2 regions of the Kitasatospora sp. NPDC023118 genome follow, and region 1 is predicted to be linked to the other one. Evidence: predicted binding sites of a transcription regulator. Region 1 holds the regulator's gene; the other holds the start of a gene.
The links. The regulator HspR, encoded in region 1, represses chaperone genes until heat shock. The targets are predictions, from matches to a motif close to TTGAGNNNNNNNNNCTCAA.
Positions count from the first base shown of each region.

Region 2: the regulator HspR is predicted to act here: its motif matches at 2,941-2,959, upstream of lon (endopeptidase La).

Region 1 is NZ_JBVHHW010000003.1:366,079-375,042, reverse strand. It holds gene dnaK (molecular chaperone DnaK) at 268-2,109, shown strand; gene grpE (nucleotide exchange factor GrpE) at 2,106-2,726, shown strand; gene dnaJ (molecular chaperone DnaJ) at 2,950-4,101, shown strand; gene ACZ3UD_RS06180 (heat shock protein transcriptional repressor HspR) at 4,124-4,636, shown strand; gene ACZ3UD_RS06175 (hypothetical protein) at 4,835-5,821, shown strand; gene ACZ3UD_RS06170 (hypothetical protein) at 5,892-6,053, opposite strand; gene ACZ3UD_RS06165 (hypothetical protein) at 6,410-7,027, shown strand; gene ACZ3UD_RS06160 (LuxR C-terminal-related transcriptional regulator) at 7,566-8,558, opposite strand.
Region 2 is NZ_JBVHHW010000004.1:299,616-308,579, reverse strand. It holds gene ACZ3UD_RS07665 (sensor histidine kinase) at 1-640, opposite strand, end outside; gene ACZ3UD_RS07660 (response regulator transcription factor) at 724-1,461, opposite strand; gene ACZ3UD_RS07655 (rhomboid-like protein) at 2,024-2,815, shown strand; gene lon (endopeptidase La) at 2,982-5,396, shown strand; gene ACZ3UD_RS07645 (GtrA family protein) at 5,441-5,971, shown strand; gene ACZ3UD_RS07640 (ROK family transcriptional regulator) at 5,990-7,204, shown strand; gene ACZ3UD_RS07635 (ABC transporter permease) at 7,284-8,330, opposite strand; gene ACZ3UD_RS07630 (MarR family winged helix-turn-helix transcriptional regulator) at 8,443-8,892, shown strand.

The DNA of each region.
Region 1 (8,964 bases):
ACATTACCGGTCGTCAACAGTTCTCCAGAAGGTTCCCAAGCTATGGCGGCAGTCACGTGACTCCCACCCGACGCACCCGATCGCGCCCGATCGCGCCCGGGCGGGGTCCGGCGGACCCGGTGAACCCGGTGAACCCGGTCGTCGGTGTCCGACCCGATCGACGGCTCAGCAAAGTTGAGCGGATCGCACTCATGGCTGTTGACGCTCCCCGCCGAGTCATGCATCCTTGAGCCCGTAAAGCTCAACTCTTCCGTGGAGGTATCTACGATGGCACGCGCGGTCGGCATCGACCTCGGCACGACGAACTCGGTCGTCAGCGTTCTCGAGGGTGGCGAGCCCACCGTCATCACGAACGCCGAGGGCGCCCGGACCACGCCGTCCGTCGTCGCCTTCGCGAAGAACGGCGAGGTCCTGGTCGGCGAGGTGGCCAAGCGCCAGGCGGTGACCAACGTCGACCGCACCATCCGCTCGGTCAAGCGCCACATGGGCACCGGGTGGAAGATCAACATCGACGGCAAGGACTTCACGCCGCAGCAGATCTCGGCCTTCGTGCTGCAGAAGCTGAAGCGCGACGCCGAGGCGTACCTGGGCGAGACCGTCACCGACGCCGTCATCACCGTCCCGGCGTACTTCAACGACTCCGAGCGCCAGGCCACCAAGGAGGCCGGCGAGATCGCGGGCCTGAACGTCCTGCGCATCGTCAACGAGCCGACCGCGGCCGCCCTCGCGTACGGCCTGGACAAGGACGACCAGACCATCCTGGTCTTCGACCTCGGCGGTGGCACCTTCGACGTCTCCCTGCTGGAGATCGGCGACGGGGTCGTCGAGGTGAAGGCCACCAACGGTGACAACCACCTCGGTGGTGACGACTGGGACCAGCGCGTCGTCGACCACCTGGTCAAGGTCTTCCAGTCCGGCCACGGCGTCGACCTGTCCAAGGACAAGATGGCCCTGCAGCGTCTGCGCGAGGCCGCCGAGAAGGCCAAGATCGAGCTGTCCTCGTCCTCCGAGACCTCGATCAACCTGCCGTACATCACGGCCTCCGCCGAGGGCCCGCTGCACCTGGACGAGAAGCTCACCCGGGCCCAGTTCCAGCAGCTGACCTCGGACCTGCTGGAGCGCTGCAAGGTCCCGTTCCACAACGTGATCAAGGACGCCGGCATCTCGCTCTCCGAGATCGACCACGTCGTCCTGGTCGGTGGCTCGACCCGCATGCCGGCCGTCGCCGAGCTCGTCCGCGAGCTGACCGGCGGCAAGGACGCCAACAAGGGCGTCAACCCGGACGAGGTCGTCGCCATCGGCGCCTCGCTCCAGGCCGGCGTCCTCAAGGGTGAGGTCAAGGACGTCCTGCTGCTGGACGTCACCCCGCTGTCCCTCGGCATCGAGACCAAGGGCGGCATCATGACCAAGCTGATCGAGCGCAACACCACGATCCCGACCAAGCGCTCCGAGATCTTCACCACGGCCGAGGACAACCAGCCGTCCGTACAGATCCAGGTCTACCAGGGCGAGCGCGAGATCGCCGCGTACAACAAGAAGCTCGGCATGTTCGAGCTGACCGGCCTGCCGCCGGCGCCGCGCGGCCTGCCGCAGATCGAGGTCACCTTCGACATCGACGCCAACGGCATCATGCACGTCGCGGCCAAGGACCTCGGCACCGGCAAGGAGCAGAAGATGACCGTCACCGGCGGCTCCTCGCTGCCGAAGGACGAGGTCGACCGCATGCGCCGCGAGGCCGAGCAGTACGCCGAGGACGACCACAAGCGCCGCGAGGCCGTCGAGACCCGCAACTCCGCCGAGCAGCTCGTCTACTCGACCGAGAAGTTCATCGCCGACAACGCCGAGAAGCTCCCGGCCGACGTCAAGACCGAGGTCGAGACCGCCATCGGCGAGCTCAAGGAGGCCCTGAAGGGCGAGGACATCACGAAGATCCGCGAGGCCTCGGAGAAGGTCTCCACCACCGCCCAGAAGCTCGGCCAGGCGCTGTACGCCGACGCCGCCGGTGCCGGTGCGGCCGCGGCCGGTGAGTCCACCCACGCCAAGGAGGACGACGTCGTCGACGCCGAGATCGTGGACGACGAGAAGCCCAAGGGCGGTGCGGCGGCATGACGGACAAGCCGCAGGACGGCAAGCCCGACGACGACTCCGCCGCCGAGGAGGCCGTGATCAAGGCTGCCGAGGAGGCCGCGGCGGCGGGTTCCGGCGAGGACTCCGAGGACCTCGCCACGGCCAAGCGCGAGCTGGCCGAGCGCACTGCGGACCTGCAGCGACTGCAGGCCGAGTACCAGAACTACCGCAAGCGGGTCGAGCGCGACCGGCTGACCGTCCGCGAGATCGCGGTCTCCAACATCCTGGAGTCCCTGATCCCGGTCCTGGACGACATCGGCCGCGCCCGCGAGCACGGCGAGGTGACGGGCGGCTTCAAGTCCGTCGCCGAGTCCCTGGAGACGGTCGTCGCCAAGCTGGGCCTCCAGCAGTTCGGCAAGGAGGGCGAGCCCTTCGACCCGACCCAGCACGAGGCGCTGATGCACAGCTACTCCTCGGACGTCACCGAGGACACCTGCGTGCAGATCCTCCAGCCCGGCTACCGCATCGGCGAGCGGATCATCCGCCCGGCGATGGTCGCCGTGGCGGAGCCCCAGCCGGGCACCCAGACGACGTCCGCCCCGGACGCCGAGGCGAAGTCCGCCGACGCGGACACGTCCGACGGCGGCTCGGACAGCTGACAACCTGTGACAGCTGACAACCAGTGCGCTGCGGAGTCGTACGCCGGCCAACACGGCGGCCGGCTCCGCAGCGCGCTGTCAACGGCTCTTCTGCCAGTTGCTGTTGACAGCGCAGTGACGATGGACATCGGGAGGTGGCGGAGGCCGTGAGCGAGCGCAGCGAGCGAACCGTCAAGAGGTGCGCGTGCCGCGAATCGGCTGCCGAGCGAAGCGAGGTGGGCGCATGAGCGGCAAGGACTTTGTCGAGAAGGACTACTACAAGGTCCTCGGCGTGCCCAAGGACGCCACCGCCACCGAGATCAAGAAGACCTACCGCAAGCTGGCGCGCGAGTTCCACCCGGACGCGAACAAGGGCGACGCCAGGGCCGAGGAGCGCTTCAAGGACATCTCCGAGGCGTACGACGTCCTCTCCGACGAGAAGCGCCGCAAGGAGTACGACGAGGCCCGCAGCCTCTTCGCCAACGGCGGCTTCCGCACCGGCGGCCCCGGCACCGGCAGCTACGGCTTCGACTTCGGCGACCTCTTCAGCGGCAACCAGGGCGGCGGCGGTGGCGGGCTCGGCGACGTCTTCGGCGGCCTGTTCAACCGCGGCGGCACCCGGCAGGCCCAGCCCCGGCGCGGCGCCGACGTCGAGACCGAGGTGACGCTCTCCTTCGAGGAGGCGGTGGACGGCGCGACCGTCCCGCTGCGGATGACCAGCCAGGCCCCCTGCCGCGTCTGCAACGGCACCGGCGCCAAGTCCGGCACCACCCCGCGGGTCTGCCCGACCTGCGTCGGCGCCGGCACCGTCAGCCGCGGCCAGGGCGCCTTCGCGCTCTCCGAGCCGTGCAAGGACTGCCGCGGCCGGGGCATGATCGTCGACGACCCGTGCACCGACTGCCACGGCAGCGGCCGGGCCAGCTCGGCCCGCACCATGCAGGTCCGCATCCCGGCCGGCGTCCAGGCCGACCAGCGGATCCGGCTCAAGGGCAAGGGCGCCCAGGGCGAGCGCGGCGGCCAGCCCGGCGATCTCTACGTCACCGTCCACGTCGACCCGCACCCGGTGTTCGGCCGCAAGGGCGACAACCTGACCGTCACCGTCCCGGTCACCTTCCCCGAGGCGGCCCTCGGCGCCACCATCGAGGTGCCCACGCTCGGCGGCCCCGCCGTCAAGCTCAAGCTGCCCCCGGGCAGCGCCAACGGTCTCACCATGCGCGCCCGCGGCAAGGGCGCCACCCGCAAGGACGGCACCCGCGGCGACCTCCTCGTCACCGTCGAGGTCGTGGTGCCTCAGCACGTCGACGGCGACGCGCTGAACGCCCTGGAGCAGTACCGCGAGGCCACCGCCTCCGACGACCCACGAGCCGCCCTCTTCCGGGCGGCGAAGGGAGCGTGACGACCAGATGACCCCGAACCCGATGACCCCCGACAGCCCGATCGGCCCCGGCCTCGGCGAGGGCCTTCCCGGTGACGGCCACCGCCGCACCCGGCGCACCGCCGCGGCCCCGCCGCAGTACGTGCTCACCGAGGAAACCCCGGTGTACGTCATCTCGGTCGCCGCCGAGCTGTCCGGCCTGCACCCGCAGACCCTGCGCCAGTACGACCGCCTCGGTCTGGTCTGCCCCGACCGCACCGCCGGCCGCGGCCGCCGCTACTCCGCCCGCGACATCCAGCAGCTGCGGGAGGTCCAGCGGCTCTCCCAGGACGAGGGCATCAACCTGGCCGGCATCAAGCGGATCATCGAGCTGGAGAACCAGGTCACCGCCCTCCAGGCCCGCATCACCGAGCTGGTCGACTCGCTCGAAGGCGCCGCCACCGCCTTCCAGCAGCGCGAGGCCGCCGTCCACGCCTCCTACCGCCGCGACCTCGTCCCGTACCAGCCCCCCACCCCCCAGTCCAGCGCCCTCGTCGTCTGGCGCCCCAAGCGCTGACCCGGGGCACAGCTCACCTCGTCAGCCGCCGGCTCCCTCCTGTTCGGGGGGTGCCGGCGGCTGACGGATATGTGAGAGAGTGCTGGACCGAAGCGCGTCATGGTCGGCTATAGCCGGCCAGCGCAGCTCAATTGATGGTTCCGGTTAAAACTGACAACAGCGATGACTACTTGCTCGGTCGATGACAGGGAGTCGAAGGTGAGTGGACGAGAAAAGCCAGGTCTCCCGACCGGCGGATCACGAATACTGTCTCCCGATGCCCGAGCGCTGTATCTCAAGACTGTCCACAATGGCGGCACGACAGAGAAAGCGAAATCGGCAGAATGCGATGCCCTTCGCGAGCTTCTCGATCTAGGCCTCCTGGTCCCCGACGGCGGCGACCCAGACCTGTTCATCGCAGTCGATCCGGCCCGCCTGTCATTCAGGCTGAGCACCGCGTGGCAGCACCAGGCCCTCGACCTGCTGTCACGTGCCGTTACATTGCCCGCCGACCTCAGCGAGCTGGCCGAAGCCTTTCACAGTCCGGATCAGGAAGGCGGACCAATTGAATATGTTCGAGGCAAGGCACACATCAACCAGCGCCTCCAGCAGATCTCAGCGGCCGGGATAACTGAGGGCCTGGCCATGCAGCCCGGGGGACCGCGGCCTCCTGAACTGCTCGCCGCAGGGATGGAGCGCGACCTCAAGAGCCTGCAACAGGGTGCGACGATGCGCAGCATTTACAATGCAAGCACGCGCCACCATCAGCCTACTCGCGAATACGTTTCCAGGCTGACCAAGGAAGGTTATCAGTTTCGCACCCTGGACGAACCGTACGCTCGGCTCATCATTCTCGACAAGCGCCTCGCGATAATTCCGGTGAAGGGCGACGACATAGCGGCCTTCATCCACGACCCAGGCGTTATAAATTTCCTTGTCGAGGAGGTTTTCGAACGCAACTGGAGTCGAGCTCTGGAGTTCGACGGCGACACTGCCATCCCCCAGGAAGTCATCCCGAGACTGCGACAGACAATTGTCGACCTACTGCTGTCGGGCACCAATCACCGCGTCATCGCACGTCGACTGGGGATCAGCGAACGCACTCTCGCGCGCCACATAGCTGAGATGAGAGAGGAATACAACGTCGACTCCCTCTTCCAGCTCGGCTACATGCTGGGCCGCTCCTCCCAACACAGACCGGAATGAGCCACCCCGAGGTCAAGCCCCGGTCAGGGTCACGCAAAGACGACATCCGGCCCGACAGAGCAGGCTTCCATCAACCCCAGTTGATGTCGTCGGCAATACGCTGAGCCGTCGAAAGGGCTTGGGCGCCGCTGTCCGCCTTCAGGTCCGGCTGCGACCCGGCACCGCCCGCTACGACACAGACGCCGACCAGGGCCGTGGCCGCAATGGCGACCGAGAACGCGACCTTACGCATAATCCTGGACATACCGGACAACTGCCCGCCCCTTTCCGTAAGCTCCGCGAGCCGCACTAATAGCACTGGAGTCCATATGATGCCGCACTCAGAGTTGCGGTGTCACGCCCCGGGCCTCGAACGGCTGCGTCATCTCCCTGCCAGGCATCCAGATGACAGGGCCGAAACCTGGACTCGGCAGTGACCGCTGATAGACGATCAGTTCGCCCCCGATGGTCCAGCAATGGCAGGCCAAACTGTTGCTGTACTGTCAAAGTCTAACCACAGCAGGGCACCGGACAACTTGAAGCAGCAACCACTTTCAACGCCCACCGGCGCCGCATCCCAAACCCGGTCGGCCTTCCCCCGGAGTCGACATGACTGAGCCCTACCTGCGTCACCACGACAGCCAGGCCCCTGAGGGTCGGCGTGCACGTGTGTTCCTGGCCGCGCCGCTGATGCGGCTGACCGGCCCGGCCGACAGCGTGGTGACCCTCGCCAGCCGGACGCGGCTGACGACGCTCCGCACCACCCTGCTCCGCAGCGGCGCCGCCGTGTACAGCGCGCACCACAGCGACGCCTGGACCGTCGCCGGCCGCGCGCCCGAGCCCCGGGTGCCGTCCGACTTCCGCGCCCTGCAGTCCGCGGACCTGGTCTTCGCCTACGTCGGAGCGCCGCTCTCGGCCGGGGTGAGTCTGGAACTGGGCTGGGCGTCGGCCCTGCGGAAGCCGATCGTCCTGCTCGTCGACGAGGCGATCACCCACAACCCGCTGATCGCCACCATCGAGCAGGTCGCCCCCGTCCTGCCGCTGGTCTTCGACGACACCTGGTCGCAGGAGGCCCTCAACCACACGGTGGAGACCGCCCTGGACTGGGCCGGCATGGCGCTCTCCCTCCGCGAGGGCTTCTGGACCGCGCCGGGCGAGCAGTTCAACGTCCCCCGACAGCAGTCCTCCGTCCCCGGCTACTGGCCGACCGGCGCCGCCACCGGCTGAGCAGAGCGCACCCCCCGGACTCCCCTCCGGGCTCTTGCTTCCGCCGATCGCCGCGCAGCCCGGCTGTCTCCGCCCGGGCTGCGCGGCGAACAACGGCCCCGGGCAGGTCGAGTACCGGCTCAGGCACCGCGGACTCCCCTCATCTGCCAGCCGAGCCGGAAGAGCGTCTCGGCGTCGTACAGTTCGCGCAGGCGGGCGATGTGGCCGGCCACGGTCCACTCGCTCAGCCCCCTGCGGCCGGCGATCGCCCGCTGTGTGAGCCCCCGAGCGAGCCGGCACCCCCGACGATCCGGACGACTCCGGTGCAGTCGTGGCGCCGCGGAGTGGTGTCGTAGGCCGCGGTCAAGTCTCCCAACAGGTCCGGGAGTTGTTCGGCCTGTACCAACAGGCGGGTCCCCGCCGCCCGGAGGCCGACGCCGAGGCGGGCGGTGACCGAGCGCGGGTTGATCGCGCTGAGCGACCCGTCCGAGATGTACGGCTTCAGCAGGCCCAGGTCGAGGCGGCGAGGTGGAGGACGCGTTCGGCCGGGCCGGGCTCGTCAGTCATCGCGGGAGCCTCTCATCAGCCACCCGAGCTGGAAGAGGGTCTGGGCGCCGTAGCGGTCGCGCAGTCGGGAGATGTGGGCGGCGACGGTGCGCTCGCTCAGGCCCAGCCGGGTGGCGACGGCGCGCTGCGTGAGGCCGCGGGCGAGCAGGCGGCCGACCCGGTCGGGGATGGTGCGGGCGGTGCTCTGGCCGAGGCAGCCGGCGGCCTCGGTGGTGTCGGCGCGGGCCCAGTCGCGTTCAAAGGCGCCGATCAGGAAGGTGAGGGCGGCCGGGTCGCTGATGAAGGCGGCGGTGCTGTTGTCGTCGTTGGCGGCGATGACGGCGACGCTGCGGTCGAAGACGATCATCCGCTGGAAGGCCTCGTCGAGGACCCGGATCTGCGAGCCGTACCGGGTGACCTCCTCGGCGTAGGCGAGCGCGGGCGGGTCGGCGAACGCGACCGGCTGGTAGATGGTGCGCAGCGAGCAGCCGCGCTGGAGGAGTTGGACGTCCTGGGCGAGGGCGATCTGGAGGGTGTCGGCCGGTCGGTGGCCGGGCTGGGCGGTCAGCACCTCGGAGCGGCAGTCGGAGACCAGTTGGGAGATCCGCTGACGGATGTGCACGTGGCCCTCGACGTAGACCGCGCCGCCGGAGCGGCCGGACGGGCGGGGCATCGTGTCGTAGGCGCGGGTGAGGGTGTCCAGGGCACCCGGGAGGTTCTCCGCGCGGACCAGCAGGCGGGTCGCCTCGCTGCGGAGTTCGGCGCCGAGGCGGTCGCTGACCGAGCGCGGGCTGACGGCGGTGTAGCAGCGATCCATCCGGTTGGCCATCAGCAGGCCGATGTCGAGGAGTTGCCGGAGCGCGTCGCGGTCGGTGTCCCCGATGTCGGCGCAGGGAATGCGGCCGCCTTCGGCGATGATCGCCAGGTAGAGCTTTCGGGCCGCCTCGTCGGGTCCCCCGCCCACGGGTGCCGCGTGGTGCGGCGTGACCGCCGGTTCCGCCGTCACGTCACACTCTCCCTGCCGGACGCCTCTCCCCTGGTGTTGCCCCTGCCCGTACGCGCGAGTCGCGGGTGCGCGGTACCGGATGCCGGGTGTGCTCACGGTACCGGTCGGACGGCGGGCCCCCGGGTCCGGGCGCCGTCGCACACCGGGTGCCCGGGGGCCGCCGTCAGCACGCCAATGCCCGGGCGCTTCCGTCGAGGCGGAGCAGCGACGCTACGACGGATCCGGATCCGGAGCCCATCACCACACATGGACCCCGGCCGGCGCTCTTCCCCCCCGTTCCACGCGTGCGGAACGTCGCACACGCGGTCAGACCTGAAGAGCAAGTCGCCACCATCGGGCTGCGGTTGCCCGGCGACCTTGGCGTGCCTCCACCCTCACAGCGTGACGCCCGGTGGACAAGTGCCGC
Region 2 (8,964 bases), on a different contig from region 1:
GGCGGGCGTCCAGGTCGACCACGCCGTCGTCGATCTTGGAGAGGTCCAGCAGGTGGGTGACCAGGCGGCCGAGCCGCTCGGTCTGCTCCAGCGCGGCCCCCAGGGTCGCCGGATTGGGCTGGACGACGCCGTCCACGACGTTCTCCAGCACGGCGCGCAGCGCGGCGATGGGCGTGCGCAGCTCGTGCGAGACGTTGGCGACCAGCTCGCGGCGGTGCCGGTCGGCGGCCTGCAGGTCGGCGGCCATGGCGTTGAAGGCGGCCGCCAGCTCGCCGATCTCGTCGCGCGAGTTCACCTCGACCCGGCGGCTGTAGTCGCCGGAGGCCATCGCGCGGGCGGCGTCCGTCATCTCGCGCAGGGGGGCGGTCAGCCCGTGCGCGAGGAACTGCATGAACAGCAGCGAGGCGATCATGGAGAAGATCATGATGATCCGGATCTGGGTCTCGGACCGGATCGCCACGACCACCATCCCGGTGGCCAGGAACACGGAGACGATCACCAGCAGGGCGAGCTTGCCCTTGATCGAGCGGACCGGGTCGAGCGGGCGGATGTCGGCCCAGACCCGGCGGGCGGCGCGGGCGGCCAGCGTCGGCGGGCGCGCGCCGTCGGCGTCCCCGTTGCGTTGCTGTGGAAAGGTCATTGGTCCCTTGTGATCCCCGCGCGGTGGCACGGCGGTCTCGGGACGCGGGCCCCCCGGTGGCCCGTCGCCCGAAGCTCCCGCCGTCAGGAGAGCGGGGCCTCCAGTGCGTAACCGACGCCGTGGACGGTACGGATCCAGCTGGCGCCGATCTTGCGTCGCAGCGCCTTGACGTGGCTGTCGACGGTGCGGGTGCCGGACGCGTCGGTCCAGTCCCACACCTCGGCCAGCAGCTGCTCGCGGGTGAGCACCGCGCGCGGCTGGGCGGCCAGGCAGGCGAGCAGGTCGAACTCGGTCGGCGTCAGGTGGACGTCGCCCGAGGCCAGCCGGACCCGGCGCTGCACGTGGTCGATCTCCAGCTCGCCGAAGCGCAGGCTGCCGAGCGCGGGCGTGCGGGCGGCCTGCTGGGCGCGCTCGACGCGGCGCAGCAGCACGTTGACCCGGGCGGCCAGTTCGCGCATCGAGAACGGTTTGGTCATGTAGTCGTCGGCACCGACGCCGAGGCCGACCAGCAGGTCCGTCTCGTCGTCGCGCGCGGTCAGCATCAGCACCGGCACCGGACGCTGCGCCTGGATCCGGCGGCACACCTCCAGGCCGTCGAAGCCGGGCAGCATGATGTCCAGGACCACCAGGTCCGGCTGCCAGGTGTGGAAGCCGTCCACCGCGCCCGGACCGTCGTGGGCCACGGCGACCTTGAAGCCCTCCGCACCCAGCCGGGCCGCGATCGACTCCGCGATCGTGGGCTCGTCCTCCACCACCAGCACTCTGCGCTGGCTGCTCACCGTGCCGCCGGCGTTGTGGTTGTCCTGCTGAATTTCTGTCACGGTCACGCCACCGCCCCCAGGGCTGCGGGCCGGCCACCTGTGGGGATGGCGGGGCTCCGCTCGTAGTCTTGTTCCGTCGTGGACTGTGCCGGGTCCGCCGTCCCGTCGCGCGCCCAGGAGAGCGGAGGACGGGTGGTTCCCCGTCCACGTCTCCCACGCACATCGCAGCGTACGGACAGCGGATGCTTTCCGGCAGGTGGACCGGACGTTTCCGGCCCGTGGGCCGGCTGTCCGGCCGCCCGTGGGCCCACTGCACGAGTGGGCACGGGCCGATACCTTACCCGGCGAATTTTCACTGCGTAACGGTACGTATGCAGTCGAGTTGACGCCAAGTCGCCGGTCAGAGGCCCTACTGACGCGTCAATCGGAAGAAGGTCTGGACCAATACCGGTGATCCGGCCGGTCCGCGGGGCGACGGTCTTCACGGGCTTTTCTCAGCTGCCTCTCAGAACCTCGACGTACCGTGGCCACGACAACGCTCCGCCGGGTGGAATCAGGGCTCCGCGCCGGTGCGTTGGGCTGCGGCGAGGACCGACGGCCGCGGGTGTGGAGCGGAGGCGGCATGGCTGGACTGCGGCGCGACGCCGACGGGAGCCCGGCCGCGCGGGTGCCGTACGGAATGCTCCGCCACGGGCTGCGCACCGGCGTCTTCGAGTGGCTGCTGGAACGGGTTCCGACACCTCGGCGCAACCCCTTCACGCTCGGATATCTCGCTGTGGTCGGCGCCACCACGACCTTCGCCACGTTCGCCGATCCGGAACTCGTCCAGCGGCTGCGGGAGGCCTCCAGTTCGGACGGCCACAACCTGCTCCAGCATCCTTTGCGCGCTCTCGTGCTGAGTGGGTTCTGGGTCGCCGGGAACGTGTGGATGCCGTACCTGTGGGGCTTCGCCCTCACCCTCGCTCCGCTGGAGCGCAGGGTCGGACCGGCCCGGGCGGCGGCGGTGTTCGCGATCGGGCACGTGTCCGCGACGCTGCTCTCCCAGGGGGTGGTGATCACCGCGGTGGAGACCGGGCGGATGGCGCCCGAGGCGATGGACTACCTGGACATCGGGGTCAGCTACGGCGTGCTCGCCTGCCTGGGCGCGGTGGCCGGGCTGCTGCCCCGGCGTGGGCGGCTGCTGGCGCTGGGCGGCGCCGGGCTGATGATCGCCCAGCAGATCGCCACCGAGAAGGACGTGGTCACGGCCGTGGGTCACCCGGCCGCGGTGCTCGCCGGAGTGGCGCTGTGGGGCTGGCTGCGCGGGACCGGGCGGCGCCCGCCCCGGCCGCGCCGGCGCTCGGCGACGGTCCCGGCGGCCGGGCCGGCCCCCGCCGCGGTGCGCGCCGGCGCGCGGCCGTCCGCCGCGCGCTGACCGGCCGGCCCTCCGTTGGCTCTCCTTTCCCCGCGTTTTTGACGGTGCCGTCCGCCGGTCCGTCCCGCAGCTCCCCGTTCGCTCATGGCGAACAAGGTGCCGGGAACATTCGGCGGTCGTGAAGCCTTAGTCAGGTCGACTCAAGTTCGCTGACTGGGGAGAGATCATGGCATCGACGTCCGCTCCGCTCACCCTGCCCGTACTGCCGCTCGACGACGAGGTCGTCCTTCCGGGCATGGTCGTCCCGCTGGACCTGAAGGACGCCGAGGTGCGCGCCGCCGTCGAGGCCGCCCGCGCCGCGGCCACCGGCTCCGGCAAGCCGCAGGTCCTGCTGGTCCCGCGGGTGGACGGCTCGTACGCGGCGGCCGGCACGCTGGCGACCGTGGAGCAGGTCGGCCGCCTGGCGGACGGCCCCAATACCGTCGGGCAGCCGGTGGCGCTGGTGCGCGCCGTGCGCCGGGTCCGGATCGGGGTCGGCACCACCGGCCCCGGCGCCGCCCTCTGGGTGGAGACCACGCCGTTCCGGGAGTCCTCGGTCGGCACGCCGGTGGCCGGGCGGGCCGCCGAGCTCGTCAAGGAGTACAAGGCGCTGTCCACCCAGTGGCTGCGCAAGCGCGGCGCCTGGCAGATCGTCGACCGGGTGGCCCAGATCGAGGGCGTCGGCGAACTCGCCGACAACATCGGCTACGCGCCCTTCGTCACTGCCGAGCAGAAGCTCAAGGTGCTGCTGGAGGCCGACCAGGTCGCCCGCCTGGAGTACGCGCTGACCCTGCTGCGCGACCACCTCGCCGAGGAGGAGGTCAACGACACCATCCGCAAGGACGTCGAGGAGGGCGTGGCCAAGCAGCAGAAGGAGTTCCTGCTCCGCCGCCAGCTGGAGGCCGTCCGCAAGGAGCTGGCCGAGCTGAACGGCGACCCGGCCGACGAGGAGGGCGACTACCGCGCCCGGGTCGAGGCCGCCGACCTGCCCGAGAAGGTGCGCGAGGCGGCGCTCAAGGAGGTCGACAAGCTGGAGCGCGCGTCCGACCAGTCCCCCGAGGGCTCGTGGATCCGCACCTGGCTGGACACCGTCCTGGAGCTGCCCTGGAACGAGCGCACCGAGGACGTGTACGACATCCCCGGCGCCCGCGCCGTGCTGGACGCCGACCACGCTGGGCTGACCGACGTCAAGGACCGGATCGTCGAGTACCTGGCCGTTCGCAAGCGCCGCTCCGACCAGGGGCTCGGGCTGGTCGGCGGCCGCCGGGGCGGCGCGGTGCTCGCCCTGGTCGGGCCCCCCGGGGTCGGAAAGACGTCCCTCGGGGAATCGGTGGCCCGCGCCATGGGCCGCAAGTTCGTCCGGGTCGCGCTCGGCGGCGTCCGGGACGAGGCCGAGATCCGCGGCCACCGGCGCACCTACGTCGGCGCGCTGCCCGGCCGGCTGGTGCGGGCGATCAAGGAGGCCGGCTCGATGAACCCGGTCGTCCTGCTCGACGAGATCGACAAGGTCGGCTCCGACTACCGGGGCGACCCGGCCGCCGCCCTGCTGGAGGTGCTGGACCCGGCGCAGAACCACACCTTCCGGGACCACTACCTGGAGGTCGAGCTCGACCTCTCCGACGTCGTCTTCCTCGCCACCGCCAACGTGCTGGAGGCCATCCCCGAGCCGCTGCTCGACCGGATGGAGCTGGTCCGGCTCGACGGCTACACCGAGGACGAGAAGGTCGTCATCGCCCGCGACCACCTGCTCCCGCGCCAGCTGGAGAGGGCCGGCCTCGGCGACGGGCAGGTCAGCGTGGACGAGGAGGCGCTGCGCAGGCTCGCCGGGGAGTACACCCGGGAGGCGGGCGTGCGCACCCTGGAGCGCTCGATCGCCAGGGTGCTGCGCAAGATCGCCGCACAGGCCGAGCTGGGCGAGCGCGAGCTGCCCGCCACGGTCGGCGCGGAGGACCTGCGCGCCCTGATCGGCCGACCGCACCACGTGCCGGAGTCCGCCCAGGAGCCCGCCGAGCGGCGCACCGCCGTGCCCGGCGTGGCCACCGGCCTCGCGGTCACCGGCGCCGGCGGCGACGTCCTCTACATCGAGGCCTCGCTGGCCGACGCCGAGACCGGCGGCACCGGGCTGACGCTGACCGGGCAGCTGGGCGACGTGATGAAGGAGTCCGCGCACATCGCGCTCTCCTTCCTGCGCTCGCGCGGGGCCGAGCTGGAACTGCCGGTCACCTCGCTGCGCGACCGCGGCGTCCACCTGCACGTCCCGGCCGGGGCCGTCCCCAAGGACGGACCGAGCGCCGGCATCACCATGACCACGGCGCTGGCCTCGCTGCTCTCCGGCCGCAAGGTGCGCACCGACGTGGCGATGACGGGCGAGGTGTCGCTGACCGGGCGGGTGCTGCCGATCGGCGGGGTGAAGCAGAAGCTGCTCGCCGCCGCCTGGGCCGGGGTCACCACGGTGATCATCCCCAAGCGCAACGAGGCCGACCTGGACGACGTCCCGGCCGAGGTGCTGGAGCGGCTCACCGTCCACCCGGTGTCGGACGTGCGGGAGGTGCTGGAGCTGGCCCTGGAGCCGGCCGAGGTGCTGGTCGCCGCCGCGGCGTAGCGGTCGCCAGGGCCGACGGCATCCCCGCGTGCCACACTGCGGAGATGCCGTCCCCCACGCAGCGCGTCCTGGCCCGGGTGCCGGCCCGGCTGCGCCCGCCCCTGGTACGGCACCGCCGACTGGTGAAGTTCCTGTTGGTCGGCGGCGGCTGCTTCGTGCTCACCGTGGTGATCGACTTCGGGCTCAAGTTCACCGTCCTGGAGCACAAGCCGGTGGTCGCGCTGACGGTGGCGACGGTGATCGCCACCGTCGTCTCCTACGTGCTCAACCTGCGCTGGGCCTTCCGCACCGCCGGACGCGGGCGGGAGGCCCTGCTGTTCTTCCTGGTCAGCGCGGTGGCGATCGGCGTCAACGACGCCCCGCTGGCGCTCTCCCGGTACGCCCTGGACCTGCGCGAGCCGTACGTCGACCCGCTCACCCAGGAGTTCGCCGACTTCCTCAGCGGGATGGTCGTCGGGACCTTCGTCGCGATGCTGTTCCGCTTCTGGGCGGTGCGGCGGTGGGTCTTCACCGGCCCCGCCGAGCGGGCGCGGCCGGGTTACGCTGCACCCGAGATGCCACGGGATGTCTCGTAAGACCGTGAGGTGAGAGTTATGCGCGGCGAGCCGGACGGCGTCCGGACCGGGCCCGCCAGCCAGCAGGGGATGCGCCGGGCCAACCTGGCCCTGGTGCTCGGGGTGATCGCGCGCGGCCCGCGCTCGCGCGCCGAGGTGGCCGCCGAGACCGGGCTGACCAGGGCCGCGGTCTCCTCGCTCGCCGAACAGCTGATCTCCGCCGGCCTGGTGGTCGAGGAGGGCCCCGCCGCGCCCAGCGGCAAGGTCGGCCGACCCGGCACCGCCCTCGGGCTCAACCCGCTCGGGCCCGGCGGCCTCGGCGCCGAGATCGGCGTCCGCCACCTGGGCGCCTGCGTGGTCGACCTGCGCGGGGAGGTCCGGGCCTGGCGGCGCCAGGAGGTCGTCAACCGTGGCCGGCAGCCCGCCGCCGTGATGGCCGACCTCGCCCGGCTGGTGCGCTCCGCCGTCGCCGAGTCGGGCCTGCGCCCGGCCGGACTGACCCTGGCCGTGCCCGGACTGGTCGGCGCCAGCGGGGTGCTCCAGCGGGCCGCCAACCTCGGCTGGCAGGACGTCCCGCTGGCCCCCGAACTGCGCCCGGCGCTGCGCAACGCCGGGGACCACCTGGCCGAGCTGCCGGTCCAGGCGGACAACGAGGCCAACCTCGGCGGACTGGCCGAACGGTGGCTGGACGAGGGCCCGGAGGACTTCCTCTACATCTCCGCCGAGGCCGGGGTCGGCGCGGCGATCGTGGTCGGCGGCCGGCTGCTGCGCGGCGCGCGCGGCTACGCGGGCGAGTTCGGCCACGTCCCCGTCCACCCGGAGGGGATGCGCTGCGCCTGCGGGGCGCACGGCTGCCTGGAGCAGTACGCGGGCGAGGCGGCGGTGCTGCGGGCGGCCGGGCTGAGCGGTGCGCGCGGCGACTGGGTGACCCTGCTGGCCGAACGCGCCGGGGCCGGGGACGGGCCGGCCCTGGCGGCGCTGGCCGGGGCCGGCTCGGCGCTCGGCATCGCGGCGGCCGGGGCGGTCAACCTGCTGGATCCGGCCGAGGTGGTGCTGGGCGGCGGCTACGCCCGGCTGGCGCCCTGGCTGTTGCCGGCGATGCGCCGCGAGCTGGCCGCCCGGGTGACGGTGCGGCCCTGGGCGGAGGACCGGCTGACGGTCTCCAAGCTCGGCCGGCGCGGGCCGCTGCTGGGCGCGGCGGTCGGCGTGGTGCGGGCCATCGTCGCCGACCCGGGGCCGCTCACGGGCGGCTGAGGCCCGCCTACCCGGACCACGGAGGCGCCCCCGGCCGGCAGGCCGGGGGCTCGGTCAGCGGTGCTTCGAGGCCGGGGGCTCAGGCCTGCGCGGGCTCGGCGACGATCTCGCGGCCGCCGGAGCGCGGGCCGCGCAGCACGGCCAGGTAGGCGACGCCGATGCCGACCAGCGCCCAGACCACCAGGACCAGGATCGGCGTCCCCAGGTTGGTGGAGCCGAAGTAGGCGATGGACTTGGTGGCGCTGGTGCCGGCGCCGTTGGGGATCAGCGAGCCGATCGCCCGCCAGAACGGAGGCATCATCGGGGCCGGGTAGACACCGCCGGCGCTCGGGTTGCCCAGCACCACGAAGACCAGCACCGCGAGGCCGATGCCGATGACGTCGAACAGGCACTGCAGCGCCATGGTGAACGCGCCGACCGTGAACACCACCAGGGCGCCGATGCCGGTCAGGGCCGGGATCGAACCGGGCAGCGCGTCCAGGACCGGTCCGGCGATGATCGTGCCGCCGAGGCCGGCGCCGACCGAGTACAGCGCCAGGACGCCGAGGCGGATCAGCAGACGGTGGACGTTGGCCGGCTTGGAGCCGGCGCTGATGCCGAGGATCGAGGCGACCAGGTAGCCGCCGACGCACCAGCCGATGACCAGGTAGAAGGCGGAGAGGCCGTTGGTGTCGCCCTTGGCCAGCGGCACGACGTCCTCGACCTTGACCGTACGGCCCTGGGCCTTGTCCAGCGTGGTGGTGACGGTCTCGGCGGCCTTGGCGGCGGACGTGCCGCGGGCGCCGCCGACCAGCAGGGTGTCCTCGGTGCCGGTCGGGTTCACGACCAGCGCGGCGTAGATCTTCTGGTCCTTGATCTGCTGGGTCGCCGTCTCGGCGTCCGACGCGGTGACGGGCCTGACGGCCTCGGCCGGCACCGACTGCAGGGCCGCCACCAGCTTCGGCGTGACCTGCGGCGGGGCGACCACCGCGATCGACAGCCTGTGCGGGGTCGGGTGGTGCAGCGCCCCGACGTACGAGGTGATGAAGCCGAGCTGCAGCAGCAGTACGCCGATCACGAGCAGTGCCGCACGCGGTGTGACCGCGCCCTTCAGTTCCGCGACGAAACCCTGCCCCGGGGCGGCCATCCAGATCTCCTTGCGTATCGGAAGAAATCGGATACTTAATACCATGAACTAGTTGGCTCGTCTCAACTCCCGCACCGCTTTCCGGCCACCGCGGCTGGGCGATACTGGCGCCGTGACGGACGAGGAAGCCCTGGTGGCGGTGGAGCGCGAGGTCGGGCTGATGTTCCGGCGGGGCCGCGCCAGAGTGGCGGAACTCTCGCGCCGGGTGCACCCCGAGCTGGAGGGCCTGGGGTACAGCATGCTCGCCTACATCGAGCAGGCCGGGCGGGTGCGGGTGACGGACGTCGGCGTGCACTTCGCGGTCGGCAAGGCCACGGTGAGCCGGCAGATCCGCGCGCTGGAGGAGCTCGGCCTGGTCGCCCGGGAGGTGGACCCGCAGGACCGCCGGGCCGCGCTGGTCTCGCTGACCGAGGACGGGCGCAAGCGCTACCTGGCCGCGTACGACGTGCGGATGCGGCGGGTGCGCGAGGTGATGGGCGGCTGGTCGCAGGAGGACGTGGCCCGTTTCGCCGAGCTGCTGCACCGCTTCAACGACGTGCTGGGGGAGCCGCCCGCGGAGTGATCGGGCCCCGCCCGGGGGCTTTGCTTCGGCTTGAAGAAAGTTGCCTTAGTCAACCATTCGACTTATGGTTGC